4 regions of the Massilia pseudoviolaceinigra genome follow, and region 2 is predicted to be linked to each of the others. Evidence: predicted binding sites of a transcription regulator. Region 2 holds the regulator's gene; each other region holds the start of a gene.
What was found. Region 2 encodes FNR, which switches genes on or off when oxygen is low (the NO sensors DNR and NnrR bind a similar motif). Its sites were predicted from a motif close to TTGATNNNNATCAA; they were not measured.
Positions count from the first base shown of each region.

Region 1 (5,372 bases), on a different contig from region 2:
AGCTGGTTTCCCCGGGCTTTCGCGAAGAAGATTTCCGCCGTCTCAAGGATTCGCTCAAGAATGCCCTGCTGGTCGACCTGAAAGACAATAACGAAGAAGAGCTGGGCAAGGAACGCCTGCAGACCAACGTCTTCGCCGGCACGCCGTATGCTCATCCGGTGCTTGGCACGGCCAAGGGCATCGACGCGATCACCCTGGACGACGTCAAGGACTTCTACAAAAAAGCCTACACCCAGGGTGCGGTCCGGGTCGGCATTTCCGGTGACGTATCCGACGACATGACGGCTGCGCTCAAGCAGGCGCTGGCCAAGCTGCCGGCCGGTGCCGGTTTGGCGGTCACCACCGCGCCGGTCGCCCGCATGCCGAACGGCCTGGAAGTGGAGATCATCGAAAAGAACACGCGCGCGACCGCCCTCTCGTTCGGCTTGCCGATCGAGGTGCGCCGCGGCCATCCGGACTTCCCGGCGCTGTGGCTGGCCAAGACCTTCCTGGGCGAACACCGCGCCTCGAACGCCTACCTGTACCAGCGCATCCGCGAGCTGCGCGGCATGAACTACGGCGACTACACCTACATCGAGGCTTTCCCACGCGGCATGTTCCAGTTCTTCCCGAACCCGAACGTCGGCCGCAAGGGCCAGCTGTTCGAGGTCTGGATTCGCCCGGTCGCACCGGAAAACGCCCACCTTGCGCTGCGCATCGCCTTGACCGAACTCGACAAGGTGATCCAGCAGGGCTTGACCGAGCAACAGTTCGAGATCACGCGCGGCTATCTGATGAAGAACGTGTTCGTGATGACGGCCACGCAAGACCAGTACCTCGGTTACGCGCTCGATTCCCAGTGGTACGGCACGCCTGAGTTCACCAAAATGATGCGCGATGGCTTGAGCAAGCTGACCCTGGCCGACCTCAACGCCGCGATCAGGAAGCACCTGTCGACCAAGAACCTGTCGCTCGTGTTCATCACCAAGGATGCGGCCGGCCTCAAGGAAAAACTGGTGACCGACGCGGTGTCGACGATCAAGTACGACGGCAACAAGCCGCAGAGCTTGCTCGACGAAGACAAGGTCATCGGCAGCATGAAGCTCAACATCAAGCCCGAGGCAGTGAAAATCACCCCGGCCAGCGCGGTATTCGCCGAGTAAAGCTGCACTCAGGCGTACGCCAGGCCGCGTCCAGAGAGGGGCGCGGCCTGGCGCGTCGCAGCGAGATCAGGAAGTCATGCGCTCCCAGCCATGCCTGATCGCCGCCTTCATCTTTTCCCAGGTCGACCCGGGATTGCGCGCCTCCCAATCGGTGCGCAGCCCGGGCTCGATTTCTTCCCACGGACGCCCGCGATAAATTTCGCTCCCCGCCATGCTGGTGCCGTAGCGGTAGGCCGGCGCGTAGTCGTCGTAGCTGCCGCCCTCGCGCGCGAAAGTGCTGGTCCAGTGGCCACGGAAGTAGGCGTCGTCGTCGGGCGCGATCTGTTCGATGTCCACCTCCGTATGGCGCACGGTATCGTTGATCTGCTCCCTGCGCTGCGTCACTTCCTTGCCGACGATGACTTCTTCCACCATGCGCGCCGACTTCTCGACCACCGCTTCTTCCGCCGTTTCGCGCAGTTCGATCGTGTTTTCCTGGAAGGCGGCAATGTCGGCCGGGTCAACCAACTTGTCCACCGCGCGCCGCTCCACGTTGATGTGCTCCTCGCGCAGGCCGATGCTTTCGCTCACCGGCGTTTCCACGATGCGCTGGTAGATGCGCACCCCGCCGCGCTGCACCTCGCGCTTGCCGACCTTGATTTCTTCCTGGATCACGGGAATGGCCGTGGTGTCGGCCGCGCGCTGCTGCGAGTCCGCCATGGCCGAGCCCTGGGCGCTGCCAAGGCCGCCCTGGGACGAGCCGAACGTCGACTGCTGCGACATCGCCTGCCCGCGCATGGCGTCGCCGCCCTGCATGCCGCCCTGCCACTGGCTCGATTCCTCGTCGATGTCGACCGGTCCATAGCGCTCGACAATATCGGCCGCGCGTTCCACCTCGGGCTCGTTCGGGGCGGTGACGGTCAGCACATAGTGACCGCGCGCAACGGCATCGGAATACATGCGCGCATGTTCGCTGCGTTCACCGCCGAACAGGTCGGTGAAAAAATGCTTGATGCTCGATCCGAGTGATTCGTCCTCGCCGGCATCGGCCGCGCGGCCCGGGTCGCCCGGGACACCATCGCTCAAGCGCACGTTTTGGCGTGAAAAACCCGACCCGACCAGGTCGTCGAGCGCCTGCTGGGCATCGCTGCGATGATCGAATACCGCTACCAGTGTGTGTTCCATGATGACTACCTCCGTATTGTTGAATTCGCTTCCTTGTGAGGGCCTTCGTCGAACCGTTCGACGACCACGTCTTCCGCGCGCAGCATGACGGTCCCCGATTGCGTGCGGGAGCGCTGGATGCGCGTGATGTGCACTTCTTCCTTGATGCGCAGGCGCCGTTCGGTCACCAGCACTTCTTCGACCACCGGCACGATCAGCGTGTCGCCTTCCTGGCGCGCGGACGGCGCCTGGGACAGGGGCACGATCTTGTCGACGATCACATGCCTGACGTCGAGCTCGTCATACAGCAGGGTTTCGTCAATGTGATGGGGATGTTCGCTGACGGTTTTGTGGATGCGCACGCCGCGGCCGGTATCGACGACCCGCGTTCCCACCTGCAGTTCCTCGCGGTGCAGCGCCACGATCAGCGTGTCACCGTCGGGCTCGCCGGGTGCTTCGGGACAATCGGTTGCCATGAATGTCGCTCCTCGAAAAAACGCTGCAGCAGGAGCGGACCAGAGTACCCCAAAGCGCGCTGACCCTGCGCACCATTGACCTTCCTCAAGTTTTAACTGAGCGCGAAGTCGAAGCTTGAGTTTTGCCCGCATGTGGGCTCAGGAGGAAACCGCAATGGCAGTGCCGTCCATCACCCTGACCGAGCTGACCGAACGCAGCGGGATACCGCAGGCACCGGCGCCGCCCGACATCGAACCGCTCACGCCACTCGACCGCTTCCTGCACGCAATGCAGGCGCAAGCGACGCAGGGCATGTCGCCGACCAGCCTGGCGCTGGCGCATGCCGACTGGCTGCTCAACCTGTTGCAATCGCCCGGCAAGTGGCAGCGCCTGCTGCAGAAAGCCTGGACCAAGGACGTGCGCTGGCTCGACTATGCGCGCCGCCGCACGCTGGGCCAAGCGCCGGCGCCGTGCATCGAACCGCTGGCGCAGGACCGGCGCTTTCGCAGCGCGGCCTGGCAGCGCTGGCCCTACGACCTGATGCAGCAGGCGTTTCTGCTCAACCAGCAATGGTGGCACAACGCCACCACCGGTATCGATGGCGTCAGCCGCCACCATGAGGACGTGGTCGCCTTCACCGCGCGCCAGCTGCTCGACCTGGCCTCGCCGCTCAACTTCGTGGCCACCAATCCCGAGCTGAGCGAGGCCGCCGTGCGCGAGGCCGGTGCCAACTTCGTGCGCGGCGCGGTGAACCTGACGGACGATGTCTGGCGCAGCCTGACGGGCTCGCCGCCGCAGGGTGCCGAAGCATTCCGGCCAGGCATCGAGGTCGCGGTGACGCCGGGCCGGGTCGTGTTCCGCAATCACCTGATCGAACTGATCCAGTATGCCCCGGTGGAAGGCTGCGCCAGCGTGCATGCCGAGCCGATGCTGATCGTGCCGGCCTGGATCATGAAGTATTACATTCTCGACCTCTCGCCCGGCAATTCGCTGGTTCGCTACCTCGTCGGGCAAGGGCATACGGTATTCATGATCTCATGGCGCAATCCCGACGCCGGCGACCGCGACCTCGGCATGGACGACTATCTGCGCGATGGCGTCATGGCCGCGCTCGGGCACATTCGCGGGGTCGCGCCCGGCCAGCGCATCAACACCGCCGGTTATTGTCTCGGCGGCACGCTGCTGTCGATCGCCGTCGCTTCGCTCGGCTGCGAGGGCGAGGCGCAGATCAATTCGATGACCCTGCTGGCCGCCCAGACCGACTTCAGCGAGGCCGGCGAACTGATGCTGTTCATCGATGAAAGCCAGGTGGCCTTTCTCGAAGACCTGATGTGGCAGCAAGGCTACCTCGACAACCGGCAGATGGCCGGCGCCTTCCGCCTGCTGCGCTCGAACGACCTGGTGTGGTCGGTGGCGGTCAACCAGTATCTGCTGGGGCGGCGCGCGCCGATGACGGACCTGATGGCCTGGAACGCCGACGCCACGCGCATGCCTTATCGCATGCACAGCGATTACCTGCGCAAGCTGTTCCTCAACAATGACCTGTTTTCTGGGCGCTACCAGGTGGACGGGCGGCCGGTCGCGCTGGGCGACATCCGCGCGCCGCTGTTTACCGTGGCGGCCATGACGGACCATGTATCGCCATGGCGCTCGGTGTACAAGATGCACCTGATTTCATCGTGCGACGTGCATTTCGTGCTGACCAGCGGCGGCCATAACGCGGGCATCGTCAGCGAGCCGGGGCACCGCGCACGCCGCTACTACACGGCGCGCCGCCGGCCTGGCGATTGCTACATCGATCCCGAGCGCTGGCGGGACCGGGCCAGCGAACGCGATGGTTCCTGGTGGCCCGAGTGGGTCCACTGGCTCGATACGGTGTCGATCCAGCCCCGCGTGCCCGCGCGCGTGCCGCAGGATGGCCTTGGTCCGGCGCCGGGAAGCTATGTGCTGCAGCGTTAGGCGACGTACGTGGAGCGCGTCGTGCCAGCGTGGCACGGTGGCACGACGCAGCTATCCTTGCCCCTGGCCTGGTGGTGCTTTGGCAGCTCAACATGACACATCACCTGTGCGGTGGGCAATGCTGTCGGCGAGCGCCTGACGCCCGGCGCGGGCGCGGCAAGCGCCCTGGTTCGCCGCTCAATCCCAGGCGAAGTTGTCGTTCACGGGATCAGCCCACGAATTGAGGGGTCGGGGATTGTCAAGCTTCAGAGAATCGTTGACCCGCTCGATGCGGTCAGCCTGGCCCAAATGCTTTCCGATTTGATTCCAAGGCCCCATATCTTCGTGCAAATCAACGTGGGACTGGCCGATTTTGCCGTCGATGGAATAGTTCTCCGGCATCTGTTCCAGCTTTTCAGGCTTCGGAAACTGTGCCAGCGTCGCCTTCATGATTTTGTCAATCATGCCGCAGCCGGCCTGTGCCACCATTGCCCAGTTTTCGGTGTTCGGCCCGCCATCGACCAGTTGCAGTTTGTCCGTATTGACTTTCGGTGTATCGAAAAACTGCGCTTGAGGCGAAGCAAGTTCGATCTTCACGTCCTGATACAATCCGCCCGAGTAAAAGAGGATGATCATGCGCATGATATCGCTCATTGCGACGTAAGATTTTTTCGCCAGCAGAATATCGAGTAT
Region 1 covers NZ_JAVCWL010000027.1:84,040-89,411, reverse strand. Annotated here, with positions in the region: gene RBA40_RS23925 (M16 family metallopeptidase) at 1-1,142, shown strand, start outside; gene RBA40_RS23920 (YsnF/AvaK domain-containing protein) at 1,209-2,306, opposite strand; gene RBA40_RS23915 (YsnF/AvaK domain-containing protein) at 2,312-2,761, opposite strand; gene RBA40_RS23910 (PHA/PHB synthase family protein) at 2,916-4,700, shown strand; gene RBA40_RS23905 (glycosyltransferase family 32 protein) at 4,878-5,372, opposite strand, start outside.
Region 1: the regulator FNR is predicted to act here: its motif matches at 2,837-2,850, upstream of RBA40_RS23910 (PHA/PHB synthase family protein).

Region 2 (5,372 bases):
CGCGGACGGCCCAACGCGCTGCCGGCCGCCTCCCGCCCCGGCCTTCTCAAGCTGGCATGGGATAGCGCGCGCGAACCCATGTTCCTGCTGCTGCTCGGCGCCGCCGCGCTGTACCTGGTGCTGGGCGAGCTGCACGAAGGCCTGTTCCTGCTGGCCACGGCTGCCCTGACCGTGGGCCTGTCCCTGTATCAGCAAGACAAGACCGAACGGGCGCTGGACGCCCTGCGCGAGCTGGGCAGCCCGCGCGCGCTGGTCGTGCGCGACGGTCACAGTCGCCACCTGGACAGCCGGGCACTCGTGCGCGGCGATCTGATCATCGTGGCCGAAGGCGACCGCGTGCCGGCCGATGCGCGCCTGCTGGGCGGCCACGCATTGCGGGTCGACGAGTCGCTGCTGACCGGCGAACCGCTGGCGCTGGACAAGGCCGCCGGCGCCGACGGCGAAGCCGGCGCCTGCCTGTTTTCCGGCACGCTGGTCGTTGCGGGCCACGCCACGGCGATCGTCACGGCCACCGGCGCGCACAGCCACATCGGGGCCATCGGCGCTTCCCTGCGCCAGCTCGCGCCCGAAGCGCCGCCGCTGCAGCGCCAGACACGCCGCCTGACCGTACTGTTTGCGGTGCTGGGACTGGCCCTGAGCGTGACGCTGGTGCTGTTGCATGGCTTGCGCGGCGGCCAGTGGCTGCAGGGCGTCCTGGCCGGAATCGTGCTGGCCATGGCGATGGTACCGGAAGAATTTGCCGTCGTGCTGGTGGTGTTCCCGGCCCTGGGCGCGTGGCGCCTGGCGCGCGAGCGCGTGCTGGAACAGGCATTGGTGCGGCTGGCCCGGGGCGAATTGGCCGCGTCAAACCAGCTGCACCCGGACTGGCGCCTGGTGCGCGAAGAGGCGCCGCGCCCGGCCCTGCGCGCCATGCTGCAGGCCTGGCGCGCCCCGGGCTCCGAGACCTGCACGGTGGCGGCCAAGGGCGCGCCCGAAGCCATCGCCGCCATGTGCCGCCTCGACGCCCGTGGCAAGGCGGCCTTGATGGCCACGGCCGACGACATGGCGCGCGACGGCCTGCGCGTGCTGGCCGTGGCGCGCGCCGGCTGGGATGGCGCGCAGTGGCCGCCGCATCCGGCGCGCCTGGGCTTTACCTTGCTCGGACTGGTCGCCCTGGCCGATCCGCTGCGCGCCGGCATTCCGGACGCTGTGCAGGCCCTGCGCGCGGCCGGCATCCGCGTGGTGATGATCACGGGCGACTATCCATCGACCGCGCAAGCCATCGCGCGCCATGCCGGCCTGGCCGAGGGCGCGCTGCTGACCGGTGACGCGCTGGCGGCGAGGAAGGCGCGCGAACTGCGCGCCCTCATAGGCGACGTGACGGTGTGTGCGCGCATCGCGCCGGAGCAAAAGCTGCGCATCGTGCAGGCGCTCAAGGCCGGCGGGGCCATCGTCGGCATGACCGGCGACCGCGTCAACGACGCACCCGCGCTGCGCGCCGGGCGCCAGATTTTCGCCGGCATGCAGCGCGCGGTGGGTTACCTGGTGTCGGTCCACGCCTGCATTGCCGGCATGGCGCTGCTGCCGGTGCTGTTCGGCTGGCCGGTGGTGCTGCTGCCGATGCATATCGTGTTCCTCGAACTGATGATCGATCCGGCCTGCACGCTCGCCTTCGAAAACGATGCGCCCGATCCGGACAGCATGCGCAAGCCGCCGCGCCGGCCCGACGCGCCCCTCATCGGCGCCGCCGGCCTGCTGCGCGCGGGCCTGCACGGCGCCCTGGCGCTGGCTCACGTCATCGCCGCGTGGCTGTGGGCGTCGGCGGCGCTGGCGCCGGATGCGGCGCGCGCTTTTGCCTTCAGCGCGCTGGTCGGCGCCAACCTGGCACTGATGTTCGCACACGGTGCGCAGCGCCGGCCGAACCGGGTGCGGTGGATGATCGCCGCAGGCGCGCTCGCCGCCCTGCTCGTCGTCACCTGCGTGCCCGCGCTGGCGGCCGTGTTTCATTTCACGCCATTAAGTGCCGCGCAACTGGTAACGGCCGCCGCCATCGGGCTATCCCTTGTCCTTTGGCCAGCACTGTTGAGACTTGCACAACGCCTGCGCAGATAATGCAACGCCGCCGTGGACATTCTGCCATCTGTACTGGGGAAAATGCCGCAACTGCACCGCTATTGCCCTGTGCGCCAAGGTTCCACTGGAGTATCATACGGATCAAGCCACAAAACGTCAGTCCCCTATGCCCCAGCCACTTCCATTCGTTCCCGCAGCCATGCTGAACGTCGCCGCGCTCAAGGCCAGCTGCGCGGGATGCAGCATGCACCAGCTTTGCCTGCCGATGGGACTCGATGAAGACGACATTACCCGTCTCGACAGCATTATCGGCAAGCGCCGCCGCCTGTTGCGCGATGAGCGCCTGTACCAGATGGACGAACCGTTCCGCAATCTGTACGCGATCCGCTACGGCCACTTCAAGACCTACCAGGTCAATGCCGGCGGCGAGCAGCAGATCACGGGTTTCCAGATGGCTGGCGAACTGCTGGGCATGGATGCCATCAGCGCCGACCGCCACCATTGCGACGCGGTCGCGCTCGAGGACAGCGAAGTGTGCGAGATCCCGTTCGAGCGCCTGGAAGAACTGTTCGGCGAGGTGCCCACCCTGCTGCGCCATTTCCACCGCATCATGAGCCAGGAAATCACGCGCGAGCAAAATGTCATGCTATTGCTGGGAAATATGCGAGCCGAGCAGCGCTTTGCGGTGTTCCTGGTCAACCTGTCCGCACGCTACGCGGCGCGCGGCTACTCGGCCACCAGTTTCCAGCTGCGCATGTCGCGCGAGGATATCGGCAACTACCTCGGCCTGACCATCGAAAGCATCAGCCGCCTGCTGTCGCGCTTCAAGAAACAGGGCTGGATCGGTGTCGACAAGCGCGAAATGACCCTGCTCGATCCGGCCATGCTCAAGGCGCTCGCCGCCGGCACCGAGCAGTGCAGCCCAATGGCATAAACCAAGGCGCTGCGGGCAACTTCATTTCCACCTGCTTATAACGGTGTACTTACGGCAATTACCAAGGCTTAATCGCCGGCTTTGCCACGTCCCTCGCGTCGGCGCGATGGAGCGGCAGGCGGCGCCGCCATGGTGCGTAGCCGTCGCCACGGATGCATCCATCTCATTATCAATTTCCGCAAGTAGAGCCCATGTCCATTTACGTCCCATTCACTTCTCAGGTGCACCACAGCCACCGTTTGGCGCCGGAGGATCTCATCAAGGCGGATCGGCAGGTACTCGCCGCTTTCAGCGACGTCCCCGGGACCGGCACTTCGGCGGGAACCGCGCCCGCGTGGGACAGGACGCTCCTGACCAGCGGCGGCACCTATGCCCTCGACGTGGTGGCCGGCCAACTGGTCGACTTTGAAATCAGCGCGGCATTGGGGCCGTGGCTGTTCCTGTACGACGCCGACGGCTTTCCGATCAACGAGAAGGAAGGCACCCACACCACTGGCCTCAATACCGCGCGCATGGGCTTTCTGGCCGAGCAAACGGGACGGATCTACATCAAGGCTGCTGGCTATCCGTCGACCTTGCTTGGCCGCGTGGACCTGACCGTGCGCATCGACGACCAGGCCCACGGCACGGCCGGCAACGATGTCCATGTCCAACGTGCCTCGGGCGGCGGCGCCGACGGCTACCTGGGTGGCGATGGCAACGACAGCATCACCTCCAGCTTGCCCAACATCGACAACAAGCTGTGCGGCGGCGCCGGCAACGATGTGATGTCGGTCGGCTTCGTGGCGGGCGAGCGTGCCATCGTCGACGGCGGCAGTGGCATCGATACCCTGGTACTGCCGGTGTCGAGCGGCGGTGTACGCATCAACGCCGTCGCCGCCGGCTTCCACAGCACGGAACAGTGGCATTACAACTGGAATACGCTGTCGTCCCATCCGCAAATCAAATTCAGCGGCATCGAGTTCATCCGGTTTACCGACATTACCGTCAGCCTCGCCGACCTGCCCGGCTATTCGCAGTACATGAGGGATTCCGCCGACGGCAACGATATCCGTGGCGACAATGCCCCGAATTACATCAAGGTCGACCTGGGCGATGACCAGTTGGCGGGCTACGGCGGTACCGATTCGCTGGTGGCGGGACACGGCAATGACTCCCTGTACGGTGGCGGCGGCGACGACATCCTCGCTGGCGAAGCTGGCAACGACACCGCACTGTTCCACGGCAAAGTTTCCGGCTTCCGCATCATCTCGAACCATGGCCATTACATGATCGTCGACACCACGGGCGCCGAGGGCAGCGATATCCTGTTCGACGTGGAGCGCGCCACCTTCGCCAACCACAGCACCGCGTTGGAGTACGCTGGCCTGACCCAGTCGCTGTACTACAGCTATTTCGGCCGCGCGGCCGACGTGGCGGGCCTGGCCAGCTTCCAGCAACGCCTGGTCGAGCTGAAAGCGCCGCAGACGATCGAAGGGTTGAATGCGGCCTACGTCGGCAGTGCGCCATTGCGCACGCTGATCGATTCGTTCGGCTCAAGCGCCGAATCGACAGCGCTGTACGGCGGCGACAACGCGGCCTTCGTCAAAGCCATTTTCCAGAACGTGTTTGACCGCGCGCCGTTGCAGGCCGGGCTCGATTACTGGACCCAGGCCATTGATTCCGGCGCCCTCACGCGCGCCAATGCATCGCTCGCAATCACCGCCGGCGCGATGGCCAACAAAACGCCGGCCGGTTTGCAGGATGCGGCGCTGGTCACCGCGAAGGTCGACGTGGCGACCAACTTTACGTTTGCGCTGGACGCTGCAGACAAGGCTGGCGCGTATGCCGGCACCAGTGCGGTGAACGCCGTGCGCGAGCTGCTCAAGGGCGTTACCGCCGACACCAACGTCATCTCTTACCAGGAGAGCGTGACCGCCGTCGTCGGCGCTCTGCAAGCAGGGCCGGTCAAGAGCATGATGGAGGTGCCGGCCGACGGCGCCTATGCGGCGCTGGTGGGCCTGCACGACGCCGCGGCGCCAGCCTGGTTCTGACCGCACGGCCGATGGCGCGCGCCTAGAACGGCGGATGAGGATCGTCCGGCACGACGACCAGGTAGTAGGTCAGCACGCTGGCCAGCGCGCAAAAGGTCCAGAAGAAGAAAAAGCCGATGGTGTACGCCGCCATCGGCGAGAGCGTGATGTCGCCCACATGCAGCGCCTCGCGCGGATCGAACAGCGCAAAAAAGCAGCCTTCGGCCAGCATCGCCGCCAGGAAGGCGGGCCACAACACTTTCATCGCAAGTCGCATCTGCCCTCCCCCGGTCAGTGAGCAAGGTCCGCAGCGTCGGCCTTGATCGCCAGCGCCTGCTCGCGCGGCCAGTGCCAGGCCGCGGCCAGGCGCCAGT
Region 2 covers NZ_JAVCWL010000035.1:4,581-9,952, forward strand. Annotated here, with positions in the region: gene RBA40_RS27015 (cation-translocating P-type ATPase) at 79-2,091, shown strand; gene fnr (fumarate/nitrate reduction transcriptional regulator Fnr) at 2,219-2,986, shown strand; gene RBA40_RS27025 (DUF4214 domain-containing protein) at 3,178-5,019, shown strand; gene RBA40_RS27030 (hypothetical protein) at 5,042-5,263, opposite strand; gene RBA40_RS27035 (FixH family protein) at 5,290-5,372, opposite strand, start outside.

Region 3 (5,372 bases), on a different contig from region 2:
TCGGCGGGCTGACGCGCCAGCACGCGATCCTGGGCGCGAGCGAGCATTGCATCGCGACCCATCCGTCGGACATGTGCGTGGCGCTGGCGGCGCTGGACGCCGTGGTCCACGTCAGCTCGGAGCAGGGCGAACGGCGTATCGATTTCGCCGATTTCCACCGCCTGCCCGGGGCCAATCCCGAGCGCGATAACACGCTGCTGCCCGGTGAGCTGATCAACGCCATCGAACTGCCGCCGGCCGGGCAGTTCGCGGCCCATTCGGCCTACCTCAAGTTCCGCGACCGCGCTTCGTACGCCTTTGCACTGGTGTCCGTCGCAGCCGCCCTCGACATCGGCCCGGACGGCGCCGTGCGCGCCGCGCGCGTGGCCCTGGGCAGCGTGGCCCACAAACCGTGGCGCGTGCAGGCCGCCGAGGAGCTGCTGGTTGGCCGGCAGGCCGGCGGCGCCACCTTCGAGGCCTGTGCCGATCTGCTGCTGGCGGGCGCGCGTGGCCAGGGACAAAACGATTTCAAGATTCCGATGGCGCGCCGCGCCGTGGTGCGCGCGCTCGAACAGGCCGCCGCCGGTACCATCGACAACATGCATGCACCGGCCGACAGCGCCGCCAAGGAGCCACTGTGACCGACCTGATTGAAGCACTGCGCACCCCGGTCGCCGACGAAGGCACCGGCCCTGTCACCATCGGCATGGCCGTCTCGCGCGTCGACGGCCGCGACAAGGTCACCGGGCAGGCACGCTACGCCGCCGAACACCCGGCCGAGGGGCTGCTATACGGCGTGGTCGTCAGCGGCACCGTCACCAAGGGGCGTATCGTCTCCATCGATGCCGGCAAGGCGCTCGCCGTCCCCGGCGTGATCGAGGTGATCACCCACGAGAACCGTCCGCGCCTGCGTTCCTTCGACCTGTTTTACAAGGACATGACGGCACCCGGCGGCTCGCCTTTCCGCCCGCTGTACGACGACAAGATCCACAGCAGCGGCCAGCCGGTCGCGCTGGTGGTGGCCGAGACGTTCGAGGCGGCCCGTTACGCCTCTTCGCTGGTCGAGATCGCGTACGAGACCGAAGCGCACGAAACCTGCCTGCTCGACCACGTCGAACGCAGCCACAAGCCGAGCCGTCTCAAGGCCGGCTACACGCCGCCGCCCGAACCGAAGGGCTTTGCCGACGAAGTCTGGGACAAGGCACTGGTGCGGATGGAAGGCGAGTATTACAGCGGCGTCGAGCACCACAACCCGCTCGAAATGTTCGCCTCCACCGTGGTGCGCGGCCTTGACGGCCACCTGACCATCTACGACAAGACCCAGAGCTCGCAGAACAGCCGCTGGTATGTGTCGCACGTGTTCGGGCTGTCCAAGGACAAGGTCACGGTGCGCAATCCGTACGTGGGCGGCGCCTTCGGTTCCGGCCTGCGCCCGCAGTACCAGCTGGCGCTGGCCGTGATGGCCGCGCTCAAGCTGGAACGCTCGGTGCGGGTGGTGCTCACGCGCCAGCAGATGTTCAGCTTCGGGCACCGTCCCGAAACCATCCAGCGGGTGCGCCTCGGTGCGCGCCCGGACGGCACGCTCACGGCCATCATCCACGAAGCGCTGGCCGAAACGTCGCGCAACGAGGATTATGTGGAAGTGGTGGTCAACTGGTCGGGCCAGCTGTACGCCTGCGAGCATATCCGCCTCGGCTATAAACTGGTGGCGCTGGACCGCTTCAGCCCCATCGACATGCGCGCGCCCGGTGCGACGCACGGCGTGCACGCGCTCGAAGTGGCGATGGACGAACTGTCGTACGAACTGAAAATGGACCCGCTGGCGCTGCGCCTGAAAAACTACGCCGACCTCGATCCGACCGAGGGACTGCCGTATTCGACCAAGGAACTGCGCGCCTGCTACGAGCAGGGTGCGCAGCGCTTCGGCTGGGCCCAGCGCCCGGGGGAGGTGCGCTCGATGCGCGAAGGCCACGAGTTGATCGGCTGGGGCATGGCGACCGGCATGTGGGACGCGATGCAGATGTTCGCGCGCGCCAGCGCCGTGCTGCACGCCGACGGCAACCTGGTGGTGAGCAGCGCCGCCACCGACATCGGCACCGGCACCTACACGGCGATGTGCATCATCGCCGCCGACGCCATGGGCATGCCGCTCGAACGGGTGCGCTTCCAGCTGGGCGACTCGACCCTGCCGGTCGCGCCCATCGAAGGCGGTTCCTCGCACGTGGCCACGGTCGGCTCGGCGGTGCAGGGCGTGTGCGAGAAGCTGCAAAAGAGCCTGTTCAAGCTGGCCCGCAAGATGCCCGATTCGCCGTTTGCCAAGGCGCGCTTCGAGGATGCCGAGTTCGCAGGGGGCGCCCTGCGCCTGCGCGCGCAGCCGGCGCAGGCGGTGCCGCTGGGGGCGATCGTGGCGTTCGATGGCGCCGGGCGGCTCGAAGAAAAATACATGATGCTGCCGAATGTGCTCAAGCAGCAAAATTACCTGCGCGCCACGCACTCGGCGGTGTTCGTCGAAGTGCGCGTCGACGAAGCGTTCGGCACGGTGCGCGTGACGCGTGTGGTCAGCGCCGTCGCGGCCGGGCGCATCATCAACGCCAAGGCGGCGCGCAGCCAGATCATCGGCGGGGTGGTGTGGGGCATCGGCCAGGCGCTGCACGAAGAAACCCAGTCCGACGACCGCATCGGCCGCTTCATGAACCACAACCTGGGTGAATATCACGTCTCGGTCAACGCCGACATCCACGATATCGACGTCGTGTTCGTGCAGGAGGATGACCGCATCGTCAGCCGCTTGGGCGCCAAGGGCGTGGGCGAAATCGGCCAGGTGGGCGTGGCGGCGGCGGTCTGCAATGCGATCTATCACGCCACCGGCCGCCGCGTGCGCAGCACGCCGATGACGCCCGACAAGGTGATGGCCCCGTAAGCTCCCCACCGGCGGCGTGCGTCATCGCGCACGCCGTTTGGTTCGGATGCGCACCTTGATGTCCCTCAAATCCTTGCTTGACCTGCGCCATACAGTGGAAGCGGAGCAGGGCGGAGAACCGCGCCTTTGCGGTCGTGGATGCGAGGGGGAACCATGAGCTATAAAACAATTGTCGTGCATGTTGACGACATACCCAATGCCGGGGCGTGCTACACGTTCGCGGCCGAGCTGGCGCGGGTTGAACAGGCCCATCTGATCGGCCTGGCCAGCAGCGGCGTATCGCGTTTTTTGCGCGAGACGGTCGCGATGAATTACGCCGCCCCATCCATCGCGCCCTATCTCGACACCATGCGCGAGCGCGCCGCGCACGCACTCGACCAGTTCGAGCGCGCTGCGGCCGGCTTCACGCTGGCCGGCTGCGAACGGCGCGCCGTCGATGACGAGCCGGGCCACGGCCTGAGCGCGCTGGCGCGCTACTGCGACCTGTGCATCCTCAGTCAGGGCAGCGCGTCGCAGGGCGCCGGCCTGGCGGCCGAGGTTGCCAAGGACAGCGGAACGCCCGTGCTGATGGTGCCGCGCGCGCAGGCACCGGCCTTGCCTATCCGGCGCATCCTGCTCGGCTGGAACGGCAGCCGCGAGGCCGCGCGCGCCATGCGCTTCGCGCTGCCGCTGTTGCAGCGCGCCAGCGCGGTCGACGTGGCGATCTTCGACACCGCGGCGCTCGAGTTGGAAGCGGGCAGCGAGCTGCGCCCGGTCACGGCCATCGGCCAGGCCCTGTCGCGCCAAGGGGTACGGGCCGAGGTCATACAGCGCGAGCGCGCCGGCGACGCGGGCGGCGCCTTGCTCGCGCTGGCTGGCGAGCGCGGGGCGCAGTTGCTGGTTATGGGCTGCTACGGCCACTCGCGCCTGCGCGAACTGCTGCTCGGCGGCGCCACCCGGACGGTCCTCAAGTCCATGACGCTGCCGGTGCTCATGGCAGCCTGACGCCGGGAGCAACGCCATGCAACGTATCGCCCTCGTTACCGGAGGCACGCGCGGGCTGGGCAGGGCCATTGCGCTTGCGCTGCGTGACGCCGGGCACCGTCCGGCCGTGGTCTACCTGCGCGACACCGATGCTGCGCTCCGCTTCACGGACGACACCTCCATCCCCGCTTACAAGTGGAACGTCGGCGATTTTCACGCCTGCCGCCTTGGCGTGCTGAAGGTGGCGTACGAGCTGGGGCCGGTCGATATCCTGGTTAACAACGCTGGCGTGACGGCCGACGCCATGCTGCACAAAATGACGCCCGAGCAGTGGTGGAACGTGGTCCAAACCAATCTCGGGTCGATGTTCAACATGGCGCGCCAGGTGGTTGGCGGCATGCGCGAGCGGCGCTTCGGCCGCATTATCAACATCAGCTCGGTCAACGGACGCAAGGGACAGGCGGGCCAGGCCAACTACGCCGCCAGCAAGGCGGGCGTGCTCGGCTTTACCAGGGCGCTGGCGCTGGAAAACGCCTCCAGGAATATCACGGTCAATGCCATCGCGCCCGGCTACTGCGATACCGCGATGGTCGCCGCCCTGGCGCCCGACACGCTGCGGAGCATCGTTGCCGCAATACCCGTCGGCAGGATGGGAACCCCGGCCGATATCGGCCGCACGGCGGCGTTCCTCGCTTCCGATGACGCCGGATTCATCACAGGCGCCACCTTCGATATCAACGGTGGGCAATACATGGGCTAGCGTAAGGGCGTGCGCAAGCACGGGATGCAAGCGCGTGAGGCACGCGCGGGATGCAACTGCGGGAATCCCCTCTTTGCGCGGGCATAAGTGCTTAGCGCAACAAAGTGGCACGCGTTTGAGCTGGCTCAGATAACGCGGCGATTGAGCGTCTATGATCGGATACCTGAAGTGGCGTGGGTGCGGCACAAGGCACAAGCCTCAGCCGCCGCCGATCCACAATCCCCAATCCGAACAACCCAACTGAAGGAGAACGCGATGGCCAGTCATCTCACCCGTTTCGACCCCGTGGGCCCGATCAGCCGGATGGACCCTTTCCGCAGTTTCGACAGTCTTTTCAACGCCTTCGACCTGATGCGCCCCCTGCGCGCGTTCGACACCGAGCGCATCCGCATGGACGTCAGCGAGACCGATCAGGCCTTCGTGGTCCGGGCCGACATGCCGGGCGTCAAGAAGGAAGACGTCAAGGTCGCCATCGACGGCAACGAAGTCACCATCAGCGCCGATGTCAGCCAGGAGCAGGAGCACAAGGAGGGCAGCAGCGTGTGGCGCGAGCGCTTCCGCGGCCAGCAATACCGCAGCTTCACGCTGCCCCAGCAGGTGGACGAAGAGAAGGCGACCGCCACCTGCCGTGATGGTGTGCTCGAACTGACCCTGCCCAAGAAGCCGGGCGGCGGCGGCAAGCAATTGACCGTCCAGTAAATGCCGCTGACGGCCTGCGGGCCTGCCGCTCGCCGCACGCGCGTCTTGCAC
Region 3 covers NZ_JAVCWL010000024.1:65,441-70,812, forward strand. Annotated here, with positions in the region: gene RBA40_RS22335 (FAD binding domain-containing protein) at 1-620, shown strand, start outside; gene RBA40_RS22340 (xanthine dehydrogenase family protein molybdopterin-binding subunit) at 686-2,899, shown strand; gene RBA40_RS22345 (universal stress protein) at 3,053-3,883, shown strand; gene phbB (acetoacetyl-CoA reductase) at 3,900-4,622, shown strand; gene RBA40_RS22355 (Hsp20/alpha crystallin family protein) at 4,878-5,321, shown strand.
Region 3: the regulator FNR is predicted to act here: its motif matches at 2,955-2,968, upstream of RBA40_RS22345 (universal stress protein).

Region 4 (5,372 bases), on a different contig from region 2:
TCGAGCGCAGCCATCGACTGGTTGCCGACGCGATAAGGAATGTAGCCAGCCTCCATCACGCTCTCGAACACCGCCTGGTAGCACTCCCTCGCCCGGGCCACCTCGGCCTCATCCTCCTTGTCATAGGCAATCGTTAATACCGCGCCCAGCGCGCGTTCGTTGATCATGCTGAACGTGACGAACAAATCAAACCCGTGCGCGGCGAACAGCGGCTCGACCAGCGTGTGCAAGTTCAGCACATCGTTCCCGCGCAGCGGCAGCACCGGCGAAATCCAGAGCATGCCGCAGTTATCCAGTGCCGGATCAGCCTTGTGCGGAAAGCCGGGTGGCAGCGCCTCGCGCCGTCGCCAGTAAGCGCCGGCGAGAAAGCGTCCGTTCGGCTTGCCGCGATTCATGGCAAACAGCGCCTCGCCCAGGCCGACCTGCGCGCGCAAGCGCAAGCCGGGCCGCGACGATCCAAGAACCCGCGCCATGGCAGCGCCCCAGCGCAGTTTGCGTTCGCTCAAGAACGCTGTCCGCGCGCGCGTGCCGCGCAAGGCTGCCTTGATTGCCGCGCGGGCAGCAGCCACCTGCGCGGCACTTCCGTACAGCGCCCCCGACACCGTCCATGCGCCAACCGCCGCCGCCTCGCGCAAGCTGCCACGCACCGCCGGCGGCAGGCAGGCCTGATCCGGCGCCAGCGATCGGGGAAACACGCGGCCGCCCGAAATCACGCGCAAGTCATTGCCAATATGAACAATGCTGCGCAGCGTGCCGTTCATGCGCAGGGGGCGCAGTGCATCGACTACGGGACCGATATCTTCATGTTCAGACATCGTGCACAGAAAATGGTTCACGCAGTCGGCGGCGGGCTGCAGCCAGATGCCGATGCGCGTGACGATGCCGAAATTGGACTGCGTGAACATCCCGTCCAGAAACGGCCCTACACCATAAGGAAACAGATGGGCCGCACGCGCCTGCGGATAGTGGCCGAAGCCGGTCGCCAGCACCTCGCCGCTCGCCAGTACGATGTGCATGCCGGACACGTGCTGCAGCCGGTTGCCGTACGGCGAGTGACCGAAGCCGCGTTCCAGGATATTGCCCATGAAGCTGGTGTCGGGGCCGGCACCGGTGCAATCGATCCACCAGTTCAGTTTTTCGCTGTGCAAATAATCCGACAACTGTTGCTGGGTCACGCCCGGTTCGATCACCGCGTAGCCGAGTTCGGCGTCCACTTCGACAATGCGGTTCATCCTGCCCAGGTCGACGATGAGCTGGGCGTCGCCCACCGCGCAGGCGTCGCCGTAGCCCCAGTTGCGTCCGGTGCTGAGCGGATACAGCGGCAGCGTGCGCGCCCCGGCCAGCCGCACCAGCGCGACCACCTCGGCCTGCGTACCCGGGCGCACCACCGCCAGCGGCACGGTGCTGCGCGCGGCCGTGCTGCAGGTGTAGCGCCGCAGCGCGGCCGGGTCGTCGCTGGCATGCTCGGCGCCGACGATGAGACGCAGCGCCGCCAGCACGCCGCGCTTCCACCCGGAATCAGGCTGCTCGTGTCGGAATTTTTGCTCCTCAATAATACGCATCGCGGCCTCCAGTGGCGTGATACCCGCCGTTCAGGCGCGCGGTAATGCCCGGCTCGTCATGCTGCGGAAAGAAGTAGGGATAAAAGGAGCGCTCCTCGCCATGCTGCTCCATGAGCCCGCCCCATTTGCGGATCTGCTCGCCCATTTCCGCCAGCGGCAGGCGCAGCAGCACGGCGGGCGCGCCAACCCGGTGGCACGGGCGCTCGCTGCCGAAGTCGCTAAAGCCCAGCATGCGTTTGTAGAACATCACGTGGCGCGGATTGACCTCGATCACGTAATCGGTGAACCCATGCAGCTTGTGCGAGTACAGATAAGAGATATGGATCAGCGAAGCGAACACGCGCTTGGTCACGCCCTTGTCGATCGCCAGGCGCGACGGCTCGCACAAGCGCCGTCCCTGGCTGCGCAGCAGGTCGAGCTTGTCGCGAAAATTGTCATCGGCCGGCAGCCGGAATTCGCTGTCCAGGCACAGGCTCATGGTGCCGACCAGCACCCCGCCCGTTTCCGCGTACAGGGTGACCTTGTGCGGGTCGTGATGCAGGCTGGGCTCGAAGGCGTAGCCGCGCCAGCCGTACATCTTGCGGATCAGCAGGCTGGCGGCTTCGCGCCGTCCCGCCGAATTGGCCAGGCGGATATGAAATGCCTGCATTGCCTGGCCCGGATCGGGTTCCGTCGCCGTGGCGACGCCCCCGTCCGGCTCGCGTAAGCCCGCCGGCATCTCGAACGTTGCAATCGGTAGCTCGTCTTGAAACATGGCTCTCTTTCCTTCCACGTGATCGTGCGTGCCGCCTGCCAGCCCGCGCGCAAAGTTGTGTAGGTCAGACAGGGCCATCCGTACGGAAGTTCACGCTGTCCCGCGCGCCATTGTTCTGCAACAAACGCGCGGCGTCGGGAATTTTGGCAGACCCGCCCGGAACCGGCGTAACTGCCGAGATCGGATTCGCAAGTCGTTGATTTCATGAGTGAAATCGAGCTGGCACGCTTGCTGCATACAGGGTAGGCACGGCGGCGCCGCAAGCTGTCGACGCTTCCCCACTTCATCCCCACCGGAGAGTTCACTATGAAACTAGTCCCGACATCACTGTTGAAAAACGCGGCGATTGCCGGCCTTTGCCTGGCCGCCATGAACGGTGCGCGCGCCGATGCATTTGCCCAGGCCGTCCTCGTTGTCGACAATTTCCGCCTGCTCCATTCCAGCGGTGCTGCCTTCAAGTCGACGGATTTCACTATGCTCGACGGCACCAATTCGGCCCATGCCACCGCCTCCCTCGACGGCGTGGTGTTGGCCGCAAAACCGCAAAACCGCGGCATCCTCAGCGGCACCGCGCCCGACGTCGCCCATCAGTTTGTCGGACTGCCCAATCCGCCGCGCGCCGAAAACAACTTCACCGCCTTTTCCGGCCCGCCACCAGTGCCCGGCACCTTCGGCTACGCCGACCAGAACATGACCGGCAGCGCCATGAGCATCGGCACGAAAGAAGCCGGCGTGCGCGCCGAAACGCGCGCCGACGCCTCCCTGGCGACCGATGGCGAGGCCGCCGGCGACTCCGACGTGGGCACCTCGACCTCGTTCAACTTCACTCTCGGCGTGGGCGAAACCATGACCATCGCCTTCGACGGCACGCCTTTCACCCAGGCCTATGCCAGTACCGGCGCTGGTATGGAGACCAATGCCATCGCGCGCCTGTCGTGGAGCATGAACATCATGAACATGAGTACCGGGCAGGTCGTGTTCGCCTATCAGCCGGGCGAACTGAACAGCTTTGGGAATGTCAGCCGCACCGACAGCTTCCCCGGCATGTCGACCTATAACCCGGGCAAGATGAGCTTCTCGGCGGTCACGCCCTGGCTCAACAAGGTCGACACGTACCAGCTGACGATCAACCAGACCACCCTGGCCAATGCGCTGCAGGACACGGTGGCGGTGCCGGAACCGGGCAGCCTGGCGATTTTCGGCCTCGGCCTGCTGGGCATGTCGCTGCTGGCACGCCGCCGCAAGTAAGCCGCCGCAAGTAAGCCGAACACGATGCAAATAAGAAGAAGATGGCTTGGTCGTCCGAAGCCATCGCAGGGTCCGCAACCGCTGCTGCGCCGTCCGCGCCGGCCGGGGATGCGGGCGCCGGATGCCCGGCGGGGATCCTGATGCACGGCTCGTTGGCAGCCTGCATTTTTCCGGTCAGGAGCGCTCCTGACCGGGCTGTTTTTTTTTGCACGAGGGTGCCGCGGACATCCGCTTTTTCCGCCCCTTGACGCGAATCAACGCGGCCGTGATCAGCGGAATCTTACTGTTTCCTCAGACATATAATCGAACGCGTAGTGAAGCTGGCAGGTGCCCTTCCGATCGCTGCCCGACTTACGGAGACCCACACGATATGGAGGACTTCATCAGCCAGATGCTGCTGCATGCAAGGGGCATCTGGAAATATCGCTGGCTCGCCGTCGGCGTCATGTGGGTGGTGGCGGGCGCCGGCTGGATCGTCGTACTGCGCTTGCCGAACGACTACCAGAGTTCGGCGCGCGTGTTCGTCGATACGCAAAGCATCCTCAAGCCGCTGATGGCGGGCATGACCAGCATCCCGAACGTGCAGCAGCAAGTCTCGATCATGAGCCGCACCCTGCTCAGCCGCCCGAACCTGGAGCGCGTGCTGCGCATGGTCGACCTCGACGTCGACGCCACCACGCCGCGCCAGCGCGAAAGCCAGGTCGAGGAGTTGGCCGCGCGCCTGAAAATCACCGGCACCAGCACCAACGATATCTACTCGATCACTTACGGCGGCGACAATCCGAAGCAGGTGCACGACGTGGTGCAATCGCTGCTGACCATCTTCCTCGAAGGCAGCTTCAAGGGCAAGAAGGGCGATTCGCAGCAAGCCATCCGTTTCATCGACGAGCAGATCAAGAATTACGAGCAGCGCCTGGTGGCGGCCGAAAACACGGTCAAGGAATTCAAGCTGCGCAACAGCGCCCTGCTGCCGCGCCAGGGCGTCGATTACAGCGCCCAGCTGGCCATTGCCAGCGACGCGCTCAGCACCGCGCGCATCGACCTGCTCGAAGCCGAACAGGCGCGCCTGGCGATCCAGGCGCGCATCAATGGCGATCCGCAGCCGGCCGGCGTTGCCGCGCGTGCGCGCACTATCGTCAATCCCGACATCGATGCGCGCATGGCCGCGATCAACAAGAATCTCGACACCCTGCGCCTGCAGTACACCGACCTGCACCCGGACGTGATCGCCGCGCGCCGCCTGCTGGCCCAGCTCGAAGCGCGCAAGATCGAGGAGAGCAAGCAGGCCGAGCGCGACGGCGACCCCGGCCGCTTCTACAGTCCCATGCTGCAGCAGCTCAAGGTGGCCCTGACCGAAGCGGACGCCAAGGTGGCGGCCATGCGCGTGCGCGTGCACGAATACAGTGTGCGCCACGACCGCTTGCAGGAGCAGAGCAATGCCGTGCCCGAAGTCGAATCGCAGCTGGCCCAGCTCAACCGGGACTACGAGATCAACAAGGATAACTACGAAAAGCTGATCGCGCGGCGCGAGTCGGCCAAGCTGTCGGGCGATCTGAGTTCCTCGACCGAAATGATGACCTTCCGCATCATCGATCCGCCCACCATGCCGGTCGCCCCGGTCGGCCCCAACCGCCGCCTGTTCTACAGCGGGGTGCTGGTCATCGCGCTGTGCGCCGGGCTGGGCGTGGCGTTCCTGATCAGCCAGGTCCGTCCGACCTTCGTCAGCCCGAGCGCGCTGCGCGAAATCACCGGACTCAATGTGATCGGCACGGTCTCGATGAGCTGGACCGATGCCGAACGGCGCAAGC
Region 4 covers NZ_JAVCWL010000013.1:29,011-34,382, reverse strand. Annotated here, with positions in the region: gene RBA40_RS14270 (FAD-binding oxidoreductase) at 1-1,562, opposite strand, end outside; gene RBA40_RS14265 (N-acyl amino acid synthase FeeM domain-containing protein) at 1,549-2,316, opposite strand; gene RBA40_RS14260 (EDSAP-1 family PEP-CTERM protein) at 2,623-3,564, shown strand; gene RBA40_RS14255 (XrtA system polysaccharide chain length determinant) at 3,935-5,372, shown strand, end outside.
Region 4: the regulator FNR is predicted to act here: its motif matches at 3,809-3,822, upstream of RBA40_RS14255 (XrtA system polysaccharide chain length determinant).